Regions from separate parts of the Saccharopolyspora hattusasensis genome, predicted to be linked through region 1. Evidence: riboswitches for the same ligand, from Rfam matches in the RefSeq annotation. Region 1 holds a riboswitch; each other region holds the start of a gene.

Region 1 (5,602 bases):
GCGTCGGCGGAGGTCATCACGATGTAGGAGGTCAGCGCCGAGAACAGCTGGCTGCCGGCGACACCGGCGAGGATCACCCGGCTGGTCCCGCCGCCTGCCAACGCCGACAGCCCCATCACGAGCGCGAACGCGACCATGGCACCGCCGAACGCCCCGGCAGCCAGCCCGATCGTCCCGGCACCGACCCCGAGCACCGCGATCGCCACCGCGCCGGTGGACGCCCCCGCCGAAATCCCCAGCAGGAAGGGATCCGCCAGCGGATTCCGCAACATCGACTGCAGGACCGCCCCGCACACGCCCAGCCCCGCGCCACAGATCGCGGCCAGCAGCGCCCGCGGCAGGCGCAACTCCCACACGATTCCCTGCGTGATCCGGGAAACGCCGGTGGTGCCCAGTCCCAGCTTGGCGCGGACCACTTCGGCGACCTCTGCGACCGAGATGTCGGCCGGCCCGATGGTGATCACGAAGGCGATCGACACCACGAGCACCGGCAGGGCGCCGCCGACCAGCCAGGCGGCGCGGACCTGACGCACCACTACCGCTCCACGGCGACGAGCTTGTCGGCGAGCGCCTCGATCCCGTCCACGGTTCGCATGCTGGTGTTCAACGCGGTGCCGGACATGGGGATCCAGTTCTCGCCGCGCACGGCGTCCAATTGGGACACTGCGGGATCGGTGCGCAGAAAGTCGATCTTGTACTGGAGGCTGTCGCCTTCCTGATCCCGGGTGAGGTCGCCCAGCACGAGCAGCGTCGGGTCGCGGCTGAGTACGTCCTCCCAACCGACCTGCGGCCACATCGACGCGACGTCGTCGTAGGCATTGCGCACTCCCAGCGCGCGCGTCATGATCCCCGGGGATCCGGTTCTACCTGCCACGTAAGGCGCTTCGGTTCGCGCGAACCAGAACAGCACCGACTGCTTTTGCCGGGAGGGCAGATCCGCGACACGCGCCTGCGCAGCAGCGACCCGTGCGCACATGTCGGCGACCAGCGCCGCACCGCGGTCCTGCACCCCGAAGATCGTGGCGATCTCCTGGACCTCGCGGTAGATGTCCGCCAGTTCGGTCGGCTCGCCCAGCGGCGCTTCCTCCGGGAGGCAGTTGCTGGGCGAGAGGTAGGTTGGTACGCCCAGCTCTTCGAAGCGTTCGCGGGAGGCGACCATCGAGTCGGTGAAGACCGCTTGGTAGGCGCCGAGGACGATGTCCGGCTCAGTCGCGAGTACGCTCTCGAACGAGGGGGCGTTCTCCGCCAGCCGGGGCACCTGCTCGTTCGCGGCGGCGAGGCGCGGTGCGACTGGGTCGGTCCAGGTCGCGGTGCCGACCATCCGGTCCTGCAACCCCAGGGAGAGCATGATCTCGGTCGTGCTCTGGTTGAGGCTGACAGCGCGTTGCGGCGGCGCTTCGACGACGACGTCCTGACCGCAGTTGCGCATCGAGACGGGTTCGCCACCAGCGTGCTCGTCGGCCGGGGGCGCCGAACAGCCGCAGAGGGCAATGGCCAGCACGCCTGCGAACAGGGTCTGGTGCCCTGGCCGAGACGCGCGAAACCGCGCGGGGAATAGCATCGTCCGCATCCTTAGCTCGGGCTCGTACGCGGAGCCGCCAATTCGCCGACCGGTTGGCGCACTGGACCTGCACCGACCGGGAACCAGCAGGTCTTCGGGCTCGGGTTCTGCTGGACGGAGAACCTTCCCAGGCGCGTGCCCAGTGGTCCGGCCCGCTCGTGGGCCGCCCCGTCCATCACCCCTACCGCTGCGCGTCAGCTCCGGATTCCGACCGGATTCCCTGACCCGTACACCGGGTACGACTGATTCGCTCACACCCTAACCGCCCGGCGTTGCGCGACCGATGTGAGAGATCTCGCACGGTCGCGCCGCGTGCGGCTGCCGTGGTGCGGAGCGTCGGGCGTGTTTCCCGGGCGATCGGATGTATCTCCATCCACATGGTGGCGCCGCCCGCGAGCGCGTTCTGCCCGGCGAGTTCCGCGACGGTGGGCAGTTCCCCGCGCCAGAGCAGCTGGGCGATCTCCTCGAACGAGCATCGGGTGGCCAGGTCATCGACCGGGTAGCCGCCGTAGGTCAGCCAGTTGCTGTCCGGGTTGACCATGGAGATGTAATGTCGGCGACGACCCCGGACAGTCCCTTGTGGACCTTCTTGCTGCTGGTGGGCATGATTGTCCCCGCTGCGGAATTCGGAATGGCCGAATAATTCGGGCTTTATCCGGGAAAAGGGTGCTGGAGTGGGAAGGTGCTGCATCCGGTCGACCAGATCGCGCTGCCGCGCTCGGCGATGGTGGCCAAGCCGGTGTCCGCGGCGTGCATTGCCAGCCGCAGCAGGGTGCGGGTTGCTGCTCCAGCGTCATGTCCGCCGAGCGGGCCAACCGGCTGCTCCAGGGGAGCTAACCCTTCGCGTTCTCCCACGAATGTCGAGGCGGTTTGCCTAGTGTCGGCGGGACCGACATCGGGCGTCCGCTGGCCGGGGGTGTCGATGCCGAGGGTGTCCAGCCCTCTGGCGCTGTGCGGTGCGAGCGGCTCGCGATGTCGGCCGGACGCGGGGTGCTGCCAGGGGACCCGCGTCGAAACCCGACCGACGGGAGTGTGCTTGATGATCAACCGACGATGGCGCGGGGCGGTCGCCACGATCGCTGCCGCGGGGCTCGCCCTCAGCGCACCGGCGACGGTGCAGGCGTCCGGACTGGACGGTCGTGAGATCGGGCCGGCCGCGGAGCAGAAGACGATGCTGCTGGTACACGGCTACAACCCGGATCCCCCCACCAACTGCAACGGGTCGACCTGGGACGCAGCCCTCGAGTACTACCAGGAAGCGGGCGGCCGGGATCGTTCCTCGATGCGGACGATCGGCTACTACGAGGGCGACCGGGCATTCTGCGATGACGTGATCGGCGACGGTCAGGCCGACCGCGAGCGGCCCATCCAGGAAATCGCCAAGGACTTCGCCAACTACATCTACGCGGAGTACACCAGCAAGGGTGAGGAGGTCGACATCGTCGCGCACTCGATGGGCGGCCTGATCACCCGCGTCGCGGTGCTCGGCACCCGCGAGGGCTGGAGCGGCTTCCCACCCAGAGTGGCGGTGGAGGACATAGTCACGCTCGGCACCCCGCACCAGGGGCTGATCAACGGGTGCCGCAATCCCGATGCGGATCCCGACGACAAGTGCACCCGGCAGTGGAACCAAATGACCCCGGCGGGCGAAGGCGGGTCGGGTTTCATCGACAAGCTGCACGAGTCCGCGCCCGGCCGCAACGACCGCGGCTTGGACGATCCGTGGGCCGCCGGGATCGACTGGAGCCTCGTCAGCTCTCTGGAAGACGAAACCGTGTCGTACTACTCCGGCATCGACAAGGGCTACTTCGCGCACCAGAAGTACGGTTACGACGAGGATCTGAACGACAACGGCGTCGACGAATGCTCGGACCCGAACGTCAGCCACGCCAACCTCCGGCAGCTGACCGGTGCGGGCGGTTACTGCCTCCGCTACTGGCACCACGGGGCGGACGGCGGCCCCCACACCACCGAGAACGGCTGGTCCCCACTGAAGGTGGCCTTCAAGGCAGCCACCTACAAGGGCGACGACCTACCGCGATGACGACCGACCGCGGTGACGACCGACCGTGGTGACGACCGACCGTGGTGCGGGCCCGATTTCCGCACCACGGTCACACTCCCGCTGCGGCCTGAATCACGACTACCGACCCGACGCCCTGGTCATACGGGTCGACGACGACGGCAGGGCCACGCCGGTGCCCGGCGTCACACTGCTCGGCATGCGCGAACGAGTCACCGCCCTCGGAGGCCGCCTGCGAGCGGCACCTCGCGACGAGGGCGGCTTCTCCGTGCAGGCCGAACTTCCCGTGGACCGAACGTCATGATCCGCGTCCTGCTGGTCGACGACCAGCCGCTCATCCTCAGCGGATTCCGCGCGCTCCTCGACATCGAGGACGACATCGAGGTGGTGGCCGAGGCCGCCGACGGCAGCGAAGGCCTGGCGCTGGCCCGGGAACACCTGCCCGACATCGCGCTCATCGACATCCAGATGCCGGTCGTCACCGGCATCGAGGCGACCCGGCGCATCGCCGCGGACCCGGCCCTGGCCGGGGTGCACGTCGTCATCCTGACCAACTACGGCTTGGACGAATACGTCTTCGACGCGCTGCGCGCCGGCGCGGCCGGATTCCTCGTCAAGGACATCAAGCCGGAAGACTTCCTCCATGCCGTGCGCGTCGCCGCACGCGGCGACGCCCTGCTCGCACCGTCGATCACCCGCCGGCTGATCAACCGGTACGTCACCCAGCCGCTCACCACCGTCACCGGCACGGGGTTGGAAGAACTGACCAACCGCGAACGCGAGGCCGTCGCCCTGGTCGCGCAGGGCCTGTCCAACGACCAGATCGCCGACCGCATGGTAATCAGCCCGCTGACCGCGAAAACCCACATCAACCGGGCCATGGTCAAGCTCCACGCCCACGACCGCGCCCAACTCGTAGTCCTCGCCTACGAATCAGGCCTGGTAACCCGCGCAACTCCTGACACCCGCGCTCGCGCGATTGCTCGGTGGCCCCCACCGAAGCGCAGCGCCTGCCGATGGCTGGGGATGCGGTCAAGCCTCCTCCAGGGCCTCGCCGAAGGCCCGAAGCAGCTGGATGTGCCGGTTGTGCGCCAGCAGATGGCCCGCTCCGATGGTCAACGCCACCGGCCACGACATCAGCCCGGTACTGGCCAGGACGACTACCCCGGTCAGGTAGGCGAGCTCGTTCAACGGGGGAAGCGGGATCGTCCCCATTCCCGGTACTTCCACCCGCACGACGTGCCTCTCCACGGCGAGCGGGCCTTCACCCGCGCTACGTGCGTCATCGTGCGGGGCAGCACCGGTTTCGCTGGCTCTCTTCGACGCCGGTGTCGACGCTTTCGGCTGGGCGGTCGGTGAGCTTGCCATGGCTGGTCCTCGATCCTCGGGCGCGGACGCACTGCCCGTTTCCGCCGGGCGCGAACGCCACAACCATCCGGCGGACTGCCGCGCCCTCACAGGGGCCAAGGTCCGTTCTGCACGACCGCTCGTCGTGGCCTGGGCTTCGACCGGCCTGCACGACGCGGACGCAGGGGCTGTTCGAGATGGAACGGCCCCGGCTCGCGCCCTGATCTCAGGACTGCCAGTCGGGTTTCGGGACCCGGCGGTCGCATTCCGCCGCCACTGCCAGCATCTCGAAGCGGTAGCGCTGGGCTAGGTTCCACCGCCGTGCTTCGAGGGCGAGGTTCATGTGGTGCTCGGCGCGTCGGGCGCGGTTGTCGAGGTCTTCTTCGGTGCACTGGTTCAAGAACATGGCTGGGGCTACCTGTTGTCGGGGTCTGCGTGCGGCCGTTTTCGGGGTCACGCACTCAGTCGATGTTGCGGGACTTCCACGCCGATCGCGGCGCGAAGCGCTTCGTGGTGCGTCCGGTGCACCGTCCGGGCCTTGTCCGGACCAGGGTTGGCTCGGGTGCCTTCCTGGTCGCAGATCCAAGTGCCCATGAACAGGTTGCGGTACACGTGTGGCCGTTGGGGTTCGTGGGAGGAGGAGCGTGGCTCGGGCGGTCGGAAGGCGAGCA
Region 2 (5,602 bases), 6.4 Mb from region 1:
CGTGGTGCTCGACGGCGGCCAGATCGTGGAGCGCGGCACGCACGACGAATTGCTGGCCGCCGACGGCCGCTACGCGGCACTGGTCCGACGCGACGACCAACTCCCATCCGCCGCGTGAACACCTGACCGGAGTCCTGTTCGACGCACGCGCCGCCCGCGGGTCCGCCGTCAGCGCAGCTCGGCTATGGCCCCGACCATGTGTTTCAGCGCCGCCTCGACCTCGGCGTAGCCGCGGGTCTTCAGCCCGCAGTCGGGATTGACCCACAACCGCTCCGCCGGAACGGCCGCGAGCGCGGCCCGCAACAGATCCACGACCTCGGCGGTCTCGGGCACGCGCGGCGAGTGGATGTCGTAAACGCCGGGCCCGACGCCGCGACCGAAGCCGACCGCGTTGAGGTCTGCCAGCACCTCCATCCGCGAGCGGGCGGCCTCGATGCTGGTGACGTCGGCGTCCAGCGCCACGATCGCGTTGATCACATCGCCGAACTCCGAATAGCACAGGTGGGTGTGGATCTGGGTGGACTCGGCGACGCCGCAGGTCGCCAGCCGGAACGACGTCACCGCCCAGTCCAGGTAGTCCGCGTGCTGTGCCGAGCGCAGCGACAGCAGTTCACGCAAGGCGGGCTCGTCGACCTGGACGACCCGGATTCCGGCGGCTTCCAGGTCGTTCACCTCGTCCCGGATGGCCAGCGCGACTTGCTTCGCGGTGTCCGCCAGCGGCTGGTCGTCGCGGACGAACGACCACGCCAGGATCGTCACCGGGCCGGTGAGCATGCCCTTGACCGGTTTCTCGGTCAACCGCTGGGCGTAACTCGTCCACTCGACAGTGATCGGTTTCGGGCGGGCAACGTCGCCGAACAGGATCGGCGGCCGCACGCACCGCGATCCGTACGACTGCACCCAGCCGTTGTCGGTGCTGGCGAAGCCGTTCAGGTTCTCGGCGAAATACTGCACCATGTCGTTGCGCTCGGGTTCGCCGTGCACCAGGACGTCGAGCCCGATCTCCTCCTGCAGCCGGATGACGCGCTCGATCTCGTCCCGCATCCGCTGCCGGTAGGTCGCCTGGTCGATGCGGCCGGAGCGCAACGCGGCGCGCGCCTTGCGGACGTCCGTGGTCTGTGGGAACGAACCGATCGTCGTGGTCGGCAATGCGGGCAGGCGCAAGGACTTCTGCTGGGCGGCGCGCCTCGCCTCGTAGTCGCTGCGCTGCGAGTACTCCGGCCGCAGAGCCCGCAGCCGCGCCCGGACGCGGTGGTTGCGGACCCGCTCCGCGCTGGCGCGGTCGGCAATCGCGGCTCGTGCCTCGGCCAGCTCACCAGCCACCACGTCGCGGCCCTCGCCCAACGCACGGCCGAGGACGACCACCTCGCGAACCTTCTGCGCGGCGAACGCCAACCAGGACTTCACCTGCGGATCGATGTCGGCTTCCGCCGCGACGTCGTACGGCACGTGGAGCAACGAGCACGACGTGCTGACCGCTACCTCGTCCGCCGAGCCGAGCAGCGTGGCTGCGGTTGCAAGCGCCTTGTCCAGATCGGTGCGCCAGACGTTACGCCCGTCGACGAGCCCGGCGACCAGGGTTTTACCGCTCAGGCCCCGAACGGTCGACAGCGAATCCACTGTGGACTTCCCGGCGACGAGATCGACGGCGAGCGCCTCGACCGGGCTGGACGCCAGCGCGCCCAGAGCCTCGCCGAGATCACCGAAGTAGCCCGCGACCAGCAGGTTCGGGCGCTCCTCCAGTTCACCGAGCCGCTGGTACGCGGCGCGCAGCGCATCGAGCTCGTCCGGCGTGCGGTCCGCAGCGAACGCTGGCTCGTCCAGCTGCACCCACTCCACACCGGCCCGGCGCAGTTCGCCCAGCAGCTCCGCGTAAGCATCGAGCAGCCCGTCGAGCCGATCCAGCGGCCGGAACGACTCGGGGGCCCCGTCGGCGGCTTTGGCCAGCAGCAGGAAGGTGAGCGGGCCGACCAGCACCGGTCGGGTGGTCACGCCCTCCGCCGCGGCCTCCCGGTACTGCTCCACCGGCGTGCGGTCGGCCAGCGAGAACCGCATGTCCGGACCGATCTCGGGCACCAGGTAGTGGTAGTTGGTGTCGAACCACTTCGTCATCTCCAGCGGCGGCGCGGATTCCACCCCGCGCGCCATCGCGAAGTAGGTGTCCAGCGGACCCAACCCGAGCCCGGCGAAGCGCGGTGGGACCGCGCCGAAGGTGACCGCGGTGTCCAACACCTGGTCGTAGAACGAGAACGTGTTGCCCGGCACCGAATCCAGGCCCGCGTCCCGCAGCGCGCGCCACGCGTCGACGCGCAGTTCCCGCGCGACCGCACGCAGTTCCGCCTCGTCGATGCGGGACGACCAGTAGCGCTCCAGTGCGCGCTTGAGTTCCCGGTTGGGGCCGATCCTGGGATAGCCGAGTACGGTAGATCCGATCTTGCTGGTCAACGCCCTCTCCTCGCGAGCTCGACGACGGATGCCCCGAGGTCAGGGAAGGCGCAGGCGAACCGGCAACGCCGCGCGGCGCGAACCGGTCGTCCGCCAGGTCCTCCCGCGAGACCCCGGACCGCGCGCACCACCGGGTGCGCGCACCGGTGGCAGGTCTTCGGACTCGCGGGCACGTCCCGGCCGACGCCGGGGTTCCTACTGGCCGTCGCTTCCCAGGCACGCATGCCCAGTGCTGTGCCCGGTCTCGGACCGGGGACGGCGTTCGTTCCCACTCACCGCTGCGGGGCAGTCCCGGATTCGCACCGGATTCCCTCTTGCCTCGCCCGCCCGCGGCCACGACTTCCCGTCGCGATCCGGGGTGGACGAACCACCAGCACAACGGAGGCTACCGACTGGGCAGCCGTTGGCAAGGGCCTGGGGCGTGCGCGGACCGTGCCGGACGGCCACCGCGCATCCGGTGACTTCCGTGGTGAACACGCCCTTCCGGCTCGCCCTCGCGCCGTCGGTGAGAGGCTCGTCACGTGGGGTCGCGACGCCCGAGCCGCGGGCCGGCGCGGCGCGCGACCGGCGGGGCCCCCGGGCGGGTGACGATCGCGGCGTGGGCCGGATCCGCATCTCACGTTCCGACGGGCCGGGCCGTCTACGGGGAGTGAAAGTGAAACCGTTCGAGCAGATCGTTGACGAGTACGGCCCGATGGTGCTGCGAGTGTGCCGGGCCGTGCTCGGACCGGCCGACGCCGAGGACGCCTGGTCCGAGACGTTCCTGGCCGCGCTGCGCGCCTACCCGGAGCTCGCCGAAGACGCGAACGTGGAGGCCTGGCTGGTCACGATCGCCCACCGCAAGGCGGTCGACGTCACCCGGGCGACGGCACGCCGACCGGTGATGGTCGAGCGCGTGCCTGAGCGGCCCAGCACCACGGGCCGCCCGGAGGACTGGGACGGAGACCTGTGGGCGGCGCTGAGCGCGCTGCCGACCAAGCAGCGCATGGCGGTGGCCTACCACTACCTGGCCGACCTGCCCTACGCCGAGATCGCCGCGATCCTCGGCGGCAGCACCGATGCCGCCCGCCGGGCCGCGGCGGACGGCATAAAGACACTGCGCACGACGTACAGACATGCCACGAGCGTGGGAGGGGAAGCGCGATGATGACGATCCACGAAAACGACGACAGGCACCTGTTCGACGCGCTCCCGGCGATCGACTTCGACGCCAGCAAGCGGCTGCACATCGAGCTGGTGAACGCGGCCAAGCGGGAAGGGCTGCTCGACGTCGCCTACCGCACGATGGACACTCCGGTCGGCGAGCTGCTGCTGGCCGGTACCGAACGCGGCCTGGTGCGGGTCGCCTTCGCCCGCCAAGGGCACGACAAAGTTTTGGCGTCGCTGGCCGCGACGATCAGCCCGCGCATCCTGCGGGCACCGGACCGGTTGGACGAGGTCGCCCGGCAGATCGAGCAGTACTTCTCCGGGCGGCGGCGCACCTTCGACCTGCCGCTGGACTGGCGCCTCTCGCGCGGGTTCCGGCTCAACGTGCTGTCGCACCTGCCCGACATCGCCTACGGCCGAACCGCCAGCTACGCCGAGGTCGCCACGGTCGCAGGGAGCCCGCGGGCGGTGCGCGCGGTGGGTAGCGCGTGCGCAACGAACCCGCTGCCGGTCGTGGTGCCGTGCCACCGCGTAGTGCGCTCGGACGGCACTTCGGGCGGATACGTCGGCGGCGTGGAGGCCAAAGCAATCCTGCTGAACCTGGAGGCAGCATGAGCACGCTGGTGGAGCAGCGCCCTCGCGCCCAGTCCCGGGGCACCGCAACGCTGATCCCGCAGGGGCACGGCCTGGTGTTCACCACTCGCGACCGGCCGGTGCGCTCGGCGCGCGGCTGGTCCGCGTCTCCGGTGCGGCATGGGGTCTCGCCGGTGCGTTCCGGACGGCGCCACACGCTGGGGCTGGTCTTCCACAACGCGACCTGATGACCTACACGCTGCTCGGGGCCGACGGGCGACCGTACGTAAGCGCCGCGCCAGGTCGCCTCGGCGGATACCGGCGCGGCAGGATCTACGGGCGGCTCGACTGCCCGTCCGCGCTGCGCGCGATCGCCGACGGAGGCTACATGGCGCACCGGGTGTTCTTCGCGGACGAGGCCACCGCACGTGCGGCGGCTACCGGCCCTGCGCGGTGTGCCTGCCCGATCGGTACCGGGAGTGGAAGAACGGCCCGCACGATCGGCACCGCCTCCCTCGCCACCGAGGACCTGATCGCCCTCGGCGGAGTTGGAACCTTCGACGGGCTGCGCGGCGCAACCCGTGACGGCGGCACCTGAGAAGTGGTCCGCACCATGCTCCTGCACCGCACCGATTCGACCCCTTGAGCACTTTCTGCTGGTATAACCCAAAAGCACGTGCGGCCAGGTACCGGTCGCACACCACGAGAACCCGAGGAGAACGAGACCTTGAGTCCCGCAGCGGCAGACACCACGACCGACGCCGGGGTCGTGATCGGCGAGGACGGGTTGGCGCGTCCGCCGTGGGCGGCCCGCGATCCCCTGCTGCGCGAGTACTACGACACCGAATGGGGCATGCCCGTGCGCGGCGAACAGGCCCTTTTCGAGCGGATCAGCCTGGAGGGCTTCCAGGCCGGGCTCTCCTGGGCGACGATCCTGCGCAAACGCCCCTCCTTCCGCGAAGCGTTTGACCACTTCGATCCGGACGCCGTCGCGGCCTACACCGAGGAAGATGTCGCGCGCCTGTTCGACAACCCAGGAATCGTGCGCAACAAAGCCAAGATCCGCGCAGCCATCACCAACGCCCGCGCGACCACCGAACTGCGCGCCGAGGACGGTCTGGAAGCATTCGTCTGGTCGTTCAAACCGGACACCACGCCACGCCCGCGGACGATCACAGAGATCCCCACCACGTCACCGGAATCCGTGGCGCTGTCAAAAGCACTGCGGCGCAAGGGATTCGCATTCGTCGGCCCGACGACCATGTTCGCGCTCATGGAGGCGATCGGCATGGTCGACACGCACCTCGTCGACAGCCACCGCCGCGGCACCTCCGGTATCTGGCCGCATCCGTTACCGGGCGGTGATGCCGCCGTAAGTGGCCTCGGATGCAGGCGCTGCAACCGTTGATCCGGCTGGCGCGCAGCCCGATCGACTCCG
Region 3 (5,602 bases), 1.1 Mb from region 1:
ATCTCGAACGCGGTGGCGTAGAGCTCCTTGAACTGCTGTGGGACCCGCTCGATCGGCAGCAGGCTGCCGTCGTGGAACTTGAGGTCGGCGATCATCGCCTCGTCCCACAGCCCGGCCTGCTTCAGGTCGGCGACCAAGTGCGGGTTGACCACGGTGAAGTCGCCGGACATGTTCGCCTTGACGTACAGGTTGCGGTAGACCGGCTCGATCGACTGGTTCACGCCGCAGATGTTGGAGATCGTGGCGGTCGGGGCGATGGCCATCACGTTGGAGTTGCGCATCCCGACGGTGCGCACCTGCTCACGCAGCGCCTCCCAGTCCAGGGTGGACGAGCGGTCCAGGTCGACGTCGCCGCCGCGGGCGTCGGCGAGCAGGTCGAGCGAGTCGATGGGCAGGACTCCCTGGTTCCACAGCGATCCGTCGAAGGACTCGTACCGACCCCGCTCGGCCGCGAGCTCGCTGGACGCGGCGATCGCATGGTAGCTGATCTGCTCCATGCTGCGGTCGGCGAACTCGACGGCGGCCTCCGACGAAACCGGGATGCGCTGCGCGAACAGCGCGTCCGCGAAGCCCATGAGGCCCAGCCCGATCGGCCGGTGCCGCAGGTTGGACCGGCGTGCCTCGGGGATCGTGTAGAAGTTGATGTCGATGACGTTGTCCAGCATTCGCACGGCGGTGCTCGTGGTGCGCTCCAGCTTCGCGGCGTCGATGCCGTCGGCGTCGACGTGCCGGGCCAGGTTGATCGACCCGAGGTTGCACACCGCCACCTCGTCGGTGCTGGTGTTCAGGGTGATCTCGGTGCACAGGTTGGAGGAGTGCACGACCCCGCTGTGCTGCTGCGGCGACCGCAGGTTGCACGGGTCCTTGAAGGTGATCCAGGGGTGGCCGGTCTCGAAGAGCATCGTCAGCATCCGCCGCCACAGCTCCACCGCGCGCACTCGGCGGAACACGCGGATCTCGCCGCGGTCGGCGGCCTGCTCGTAGGCGCGGTAGCGCTCGGCGAACGCCTTGCCGTAGAGGTCGTGCAGGTCAGGCGTCTCATCCGGGGAGAACAGCGTCCACTGCTCATCGGCCTCGACGCGGCGCAGGAACTCGTCGGGCACCCAGTTCGCGGTGTTCATGTCGTGGGTGCGGCGGCGGTCGTCGCCGGTGTTCTTGCGCAGGTCGAGGAACTCCTCGACGTCGATGTGCCAGGTCTCCAGGTATGCGCACACCGCGCCCTTGCGCCGGCCGCCCTGGTTGACCGCCACGGCGGTGTCGTTGGCGATCTTCAGGAATGGCACCACGCCCTGGGACTTGCCGTTGGTGCCGTTGATGTGGGCGCCGATGCCGCGCACCGGCGTCCAGTCGTTGCCCAGTCCGCCCGCGTACTTCGACAGCCGCGCGTTGTTGCTGATGGAGTGGAAGATCCCGGACAGGTCGTCGTCCACAGTGGTCAGGAAGCAGGAGGACAGCTGCGGCCGGGTGGTGCCGGCGTTGAACAGGGTCGGGGTCGAGCACATGAAGTCGAACGTCGACAGCAGGTGGTAGAACTCGATCGCCCGCGCCTCGCGGTCGTCCTCGCGCAGCGCCAGGCCCATCGCGACCCGCATGAAGAACGCCTGCGGCAGCTCGAAGCGGGTGCCGTCTTCGTGCAGGAAGTAGCGGTCGTAGAGAGTCTGCAGGCCGAGAAAGCCGAAGGTCAGGTCGCGTTCCGGCACCAGGGCGCGGCCCAGCCGGTCGAGGTCGAAGGAGCCCAGCTCCGGGTCGAGCCGCTCCAGTTCGACACCGCGGCGCACGTAGTCGGCGAAGTACGCCGGGTAGTGGTCGCGCATTTGCTCCTGGTCGGCCTCCTGTGGCTCGCCCAGGAAGCTCAGCGCCTCGCGGCGCATCCGGTCCAGCAAGAGGCGGGCCGTGACCTGCGAATAGTTCGGCTCGGTCTCGATGAGCGTGCGTGCCGCCATGACCTGGGCCAGCGAGAGCTCGTCGTCGCTGATACCGGCGTAGCCGGTGCGCCGCACCTCTTCGAGCACGGCATCGGCCGACACGCCGGGCAGTCCGGCGCAGGCGTGGTGGACCACAGTGGACACGCGGGTCCAGTCGTTGAGTGTCGCCGTCACGGGCTCTCTCCCTCGCGAGCTCGGCGGACCACGACGGCGCGCGCGGAGACAGGCGGCAGGAGCCGCAGGTCGTCCGCGCGGACCCGCCCTCGAAGTCCCGGACAGCACGCTTCGCAGCGTGCACCGGCGGCAGGTCTTCGGACTCACGGGCGGCCTACTGGTCGTGGCTTCCCAGGCTGCTCGCCCAGTGCTCTACCCGCTGCCGTCAGGCAGCCGGGTCACGACGTTCGTTCCCGTTCACCGCTGCGGGGCAGTCCCGGATTCGCACCGGGTTCCCTCTTGCCTCACCGGACGCCTCCGGTGAACCACCAGCGAGCGACACACTACATGTTGGGTTCGGGGAGTGATCGGATGGGCAGATAACGGAGTGTCGTGGTCCTGGTCGACAGTGCGGGCGAGGTGGTCGAGACTTGGCGGCCGGAGGCCGGCGAAAGGGGTAGCGGTGGACGAGGCGAAACTCCTGTCGTTGGTTTCGGAGTTGACAGCGGCAGAGAAGGCGCGGTTGCTGACCGGTGCCGACCTCTGGACCCTGCACCCGATGCCGAAGATCGGGCTGCGGTCGTTGGTGCTCTCCGACGGGCCGAACGGGGTGCGCGGCACGGCATGGGACGAGCGCGACACGTCGTTGCTGTTCCCGGTGGCGTCCGCGCTGGCGGCGACCTGGGATCGGGCGGCGGCGCGCACCGCGGGTGAGGTGTTCGGCGACGAGGCGCGCCGCAGGGGTGTGCACGTGGTGCTGGCGCCGACGGTCAACGTGCACCGAAGTCCTTTCGGGGGCAGGCATTTCGAGAACTTCTCGGAGGATCCGCTGCTGATCGCCGAGATCGGTGCCGAGGTCGTCGCGGGCATCCAGTCGCGCGGGGTGGCCGCGACTCCGAAGCACTACGTCGCCAACGACAGCGAAACCGAGCGGCTCAGCTACGACGCGGTGGTCGACGAGCAGGCGCTGCGCGAGATCTACCTCAAGCCGTTCGAGCGGATCGTGGCGAAGGCTTCGCCGTGGGCGATGATGGCCGCCTACAACTCGGTGAACGGGAGCACGATGACCGAGAATTCCGCTCTGGTGAACGATGTCCTCAAGGGCGAGTGGGCGTGGGACGGGATGCTCATGTCGGACTGGTTCGCCACCCGCTCGCTGGAGGCGGCGGCGCTCGGCGGCCTCGACCTGGCCATGCCCGGCCCGAAAAGCCCGTGGAGCGACGGGAAACTCGCAGCGGCCGTGGCGCGGCGCAAGGTCCCGGAGGAAGTTCTCGACGACAAGGTCCTGCGGGTGCTGCGGTTGGCCGATCGGGTAGGTGCTTTCGAAGATTCCGAACCCGGCGGCGGGCCTTCGGGGGAGGCCAGGCCGGTCATCCGGCGGCTCGCGACGCAGGGATTCGTGTTGTTGCGCAACGAGATAGTGGATGATGCGCCGCTGCTGCCGATCGGCCCTAAGGTCGCCAAGGTCGCGATGATCGGCGAGAACGCCACCATTCCGGTGGTGCAGGGAGGCGGGTCGTCGCACGTTAGCCCGCCGCACGTGGTGACTCCGCTGGATGGATTGCGTGCGGCGCTGCCCGACGCGGATGTGGTTTACCAGCGCGGTGTGCGGCATCGGCGGTTGCTGGACGTGATCCCGCGCGAGGAGGTTGCTGACCCGGCCGGCGAGGGCACCGGTATCCGGGTCGAATACCTCGGTGACAAGGGAGAAGTCCTCGACAGCGAGCTGCGCGGAACCGAGCGGCTGATGTGGCTCGGCGGCCTGCCGTCCGGGGCGAAGTCGTTGCGGTTGCAGGGGAAGCTCCAACTCGATCTCGGCGAGCACGTGTTCGGGGTGAACGGCACCGGGCGCTTCCGCGTCGAGCTCTCCGGCCGGGAGGTGCTGGCTGCGGACGTGGTGCGCACCAACGGGATCGACGACCCGCTGGGCGGCATGCTGGAACCGCCCGAGCAGCGGTTCAACGTCGTGCTCGTCGAGTCGGACTTGGACGCCGACGGCCGGGCAGCCATGACCGTCGAGTTCACCCCGCAGCGCATCGACGCGCTGGTGGCGGTCGGGATCGGGCACCGAGCGCAGGAGTGGGACGACGCGAGCGCACTCGCCGCCGCGCTGGCGATCGCCCGCGACTCCGACGTCGCGGTCGTCGTGGTCGGCACCAACGACGAGGTCGAGACCGAGGGCCGCGACCGCGTCTCGCTGGACCTGCCGGGCGCCCAGAACGAGCTGGTACGCAAGGTTGCCGCGGTGAACCCGAACACGGTCGTGGTGGTCAACGCCGGGTCGCCGGTGCTGATGCCCTGGGCGTCCGACGTCCGCGCGGTGCTGTGGACGTGGTTCGGCAGCGCGAGGTCGTGCAGGTGTACGCGGCGGAGCCGTTGCGGCTGGCGGGGTTCGCCGTCGCCGAGGCCGAGGCGGGAGCCGAGGTGTCGGTGGTGGTGGACGTCGAGCCGGGCGGTGAGTTTGCGGTGGGGCGCAGCGCCGGGGACCTGCGGATTCGCGCAGCGAAGAGCCCGTGAGTCCGGCGGACTCACGGGCTCTTCGCTCGGTCACTGCTGCGGGAAGGCCTTCTGCAGGTCGTCCAGGACCAGGTTGGCGGCGATCGGGCCGAGGCCGAGGAACCAGGTGTCGTCGTGCACCTCGACGGCCTTGCCGTTCTTCACGACGCCGAGCGTCGTCCACTGCACGGAGTTGACCACGTCGGCCAGCTGCTGCTTGGCGCTTTCGCCGTAGGCGGCGTAGAACAGCTGGTCGCCGTCGGCCTGGGAGATCTGCTCGCGGCTGATCTTGGTGAAGGTCTGGTCGGTCTGCTGGTTGTCGGGGCGGCCGAAGCCCGCGTCGGCCAGGATCGTGCCGATGAACGAGCCCTTGCCGTACAGGCGGATGTCGCCGGGGATGAACCGCAGCATGCTGATCTTGCGGGCGGCGGGGTCGCCGGCCTGCTTGCCGATGTCGGCGGCGCGTTGCTGGTAGGCGTCGAGGATCTGCTGCGCCTCGGCCTTCTTGCCCAGCGCCTCGGCGTCGAGCAGGAAGTTCTGCTTCCAGGTCTTGCCGACCTGCTCGGCGAACACCGTCGGCGCGATCTTGCTCAGCGCGTCGTAGTTCTGGTCGTCGCGCACCTTGCTGGAGAGGATCAGGTCGGGCTTGAGCGCGGCGATCTTCTCCAGGTTCGGCGAGCCGATGGTGCCGACGATCTCGATGTTGCCGGCCTTCTCGGCCAGGTACGGCTGCAGGCCCTTGTTGGCGTCCGGCAGCACGGTGCCGACGGGCTTGATTCCCAGCGCCAGCACCGCGTCGAGCTCCCCGGTGTCGAGCACGACGACGCGCTGCGGGTTGCCGGCGATCTTGGTCTGCCCCTTGGCGTGCGTGACGATTCGCTCGTCGCCCTGGGGCGCGGCGGGCTGCTCGGGAGTCGACGAGCCGCACGCGGCGACGGCGCCGAGCGCGAGCATTGCGGTAACGGCCGCGAGCAGTCGACGGGGACGGAACATGGTGCTCCCTGCTATTTTGGTTGGCTCAAAAGTTT

What was found. Region 1 has a riboswitch for cobalamin ahead of ACRXBZ_RS31420 (ABC transporter substrate-binding protein). Riboswitches for the same ligand answer to the same signal wherever they lie in the genome.
Region 2: linked by a shared signal. The riboswitch ahead of metE (5-methyltetrahydropteroyltriglutamate--homocysteine S-methyltransferase) and the one ahead of ACRXBZ_RS31420 (ABC transporter substrate-binding protein) in region 1 are both predicted to bind cobalamin.
Region 3: linked by a shared signal. The riboswitch ahead of ACRXBZ_RS26225 (ribonucleoside-diphosphate reductase subunit alpha) and the one ahead of ACRXBZ_RS31420 (ABC transporter substrate-binding protein) in region 1 are both predicted to bind cobalamin.

The regions. Positions count from the first base shown of each region.
Region 1 covers NZ_JBPCDC010000001.1:6,539,847-6,545,448, reverse strand. Annotated here, with positions in the region: gene ACRXBZ_RS31425 (FecCD family ABC transporter permease) at 1-536, opposite strand, end outside; gene ACRXBZ_RS31420 (ABC transporter substrate-binding protein) at 536-1,561, opposite strand; cobalamin riboswitch at 1,630-1,823, opposite strand; partial or broken gene ACRXBZ_RS31415 (hypothetical protein) at 2,019-2,102, opposite strand; gene ACRXBZ_RS31410 (esterase/lipase family protein) at 2,601-3,605, shown strand; partial or broken gene ACRXBZ_RS31405 (ATP-binding protein) at 3,703-3,888, shown strand; partial or broken gene ACRXBZ_RS31400 (response regulator) at 3,885-4,529, shown strand; gene ACRXBZ_RS31395 (hypothetical protein) at 5,158-5,337, opposite strand; gene ACRXBZ_RS31390 (hypothetical protein) at 5,385-5,602, opposite strand, start outside.
Region 2 covers NZ_JBPCDC010000001.1:99,792-105,393, forward strand. Annotated here, with positions in the region: gene ACRXBZ_RS00530 (ABC transporter ATP-binding protein) at 1-118, shown strand, start outside; gene metE (5-methyltetrahydropteroyltriglutamate--homocysteine S-methyltransferase) at 169-2,445, opposite strand; cobalamin riboswitch at 2,577-2,832, opposite strand; gene ACRXBZ_RS00540 (RNA polymerase sigma factor) at 3,095-3,592, shown strand; gene ACRXBZ_RS00545 (methylated-DNA--[protein]-cysteine S-methyltransferase) at 3,589-4,206, shown strand; partial or broken gene ACRXBZ_RS00550 (2OG-Fe(II) oxygenase) at 4,197-4,412, shown strand; gene ACRXBZ_RS00555 (hypothetical protein) at 4,412-4,762, shown strand; gene ACRXBZ_RS00560 (DNA-3-methyladenine glycosylase I) at 4,934-5,572, shown strand.
Region 3 covers NZ_JBPCDC010000001.1:5,486,939-5,492,540, forward strand. Annotated here, with positions in the region: gene ACRXBZ_RS26225 (ribonucleoside-diphosphate reductase subunit alpha) at 1-2,099, opposite strand, end outside; cobalamin riboswitch at 2,211-2,424, opposite strand; partial or broken gene ACRXBZ_RS26230 (glycoside hydrolase family 3 protein) at 2,638-4,410, shown strand; gene ACRXBZ_RS26235 (ABC transporter substrate-binding protein) at 4,626-5,567, opposite strand.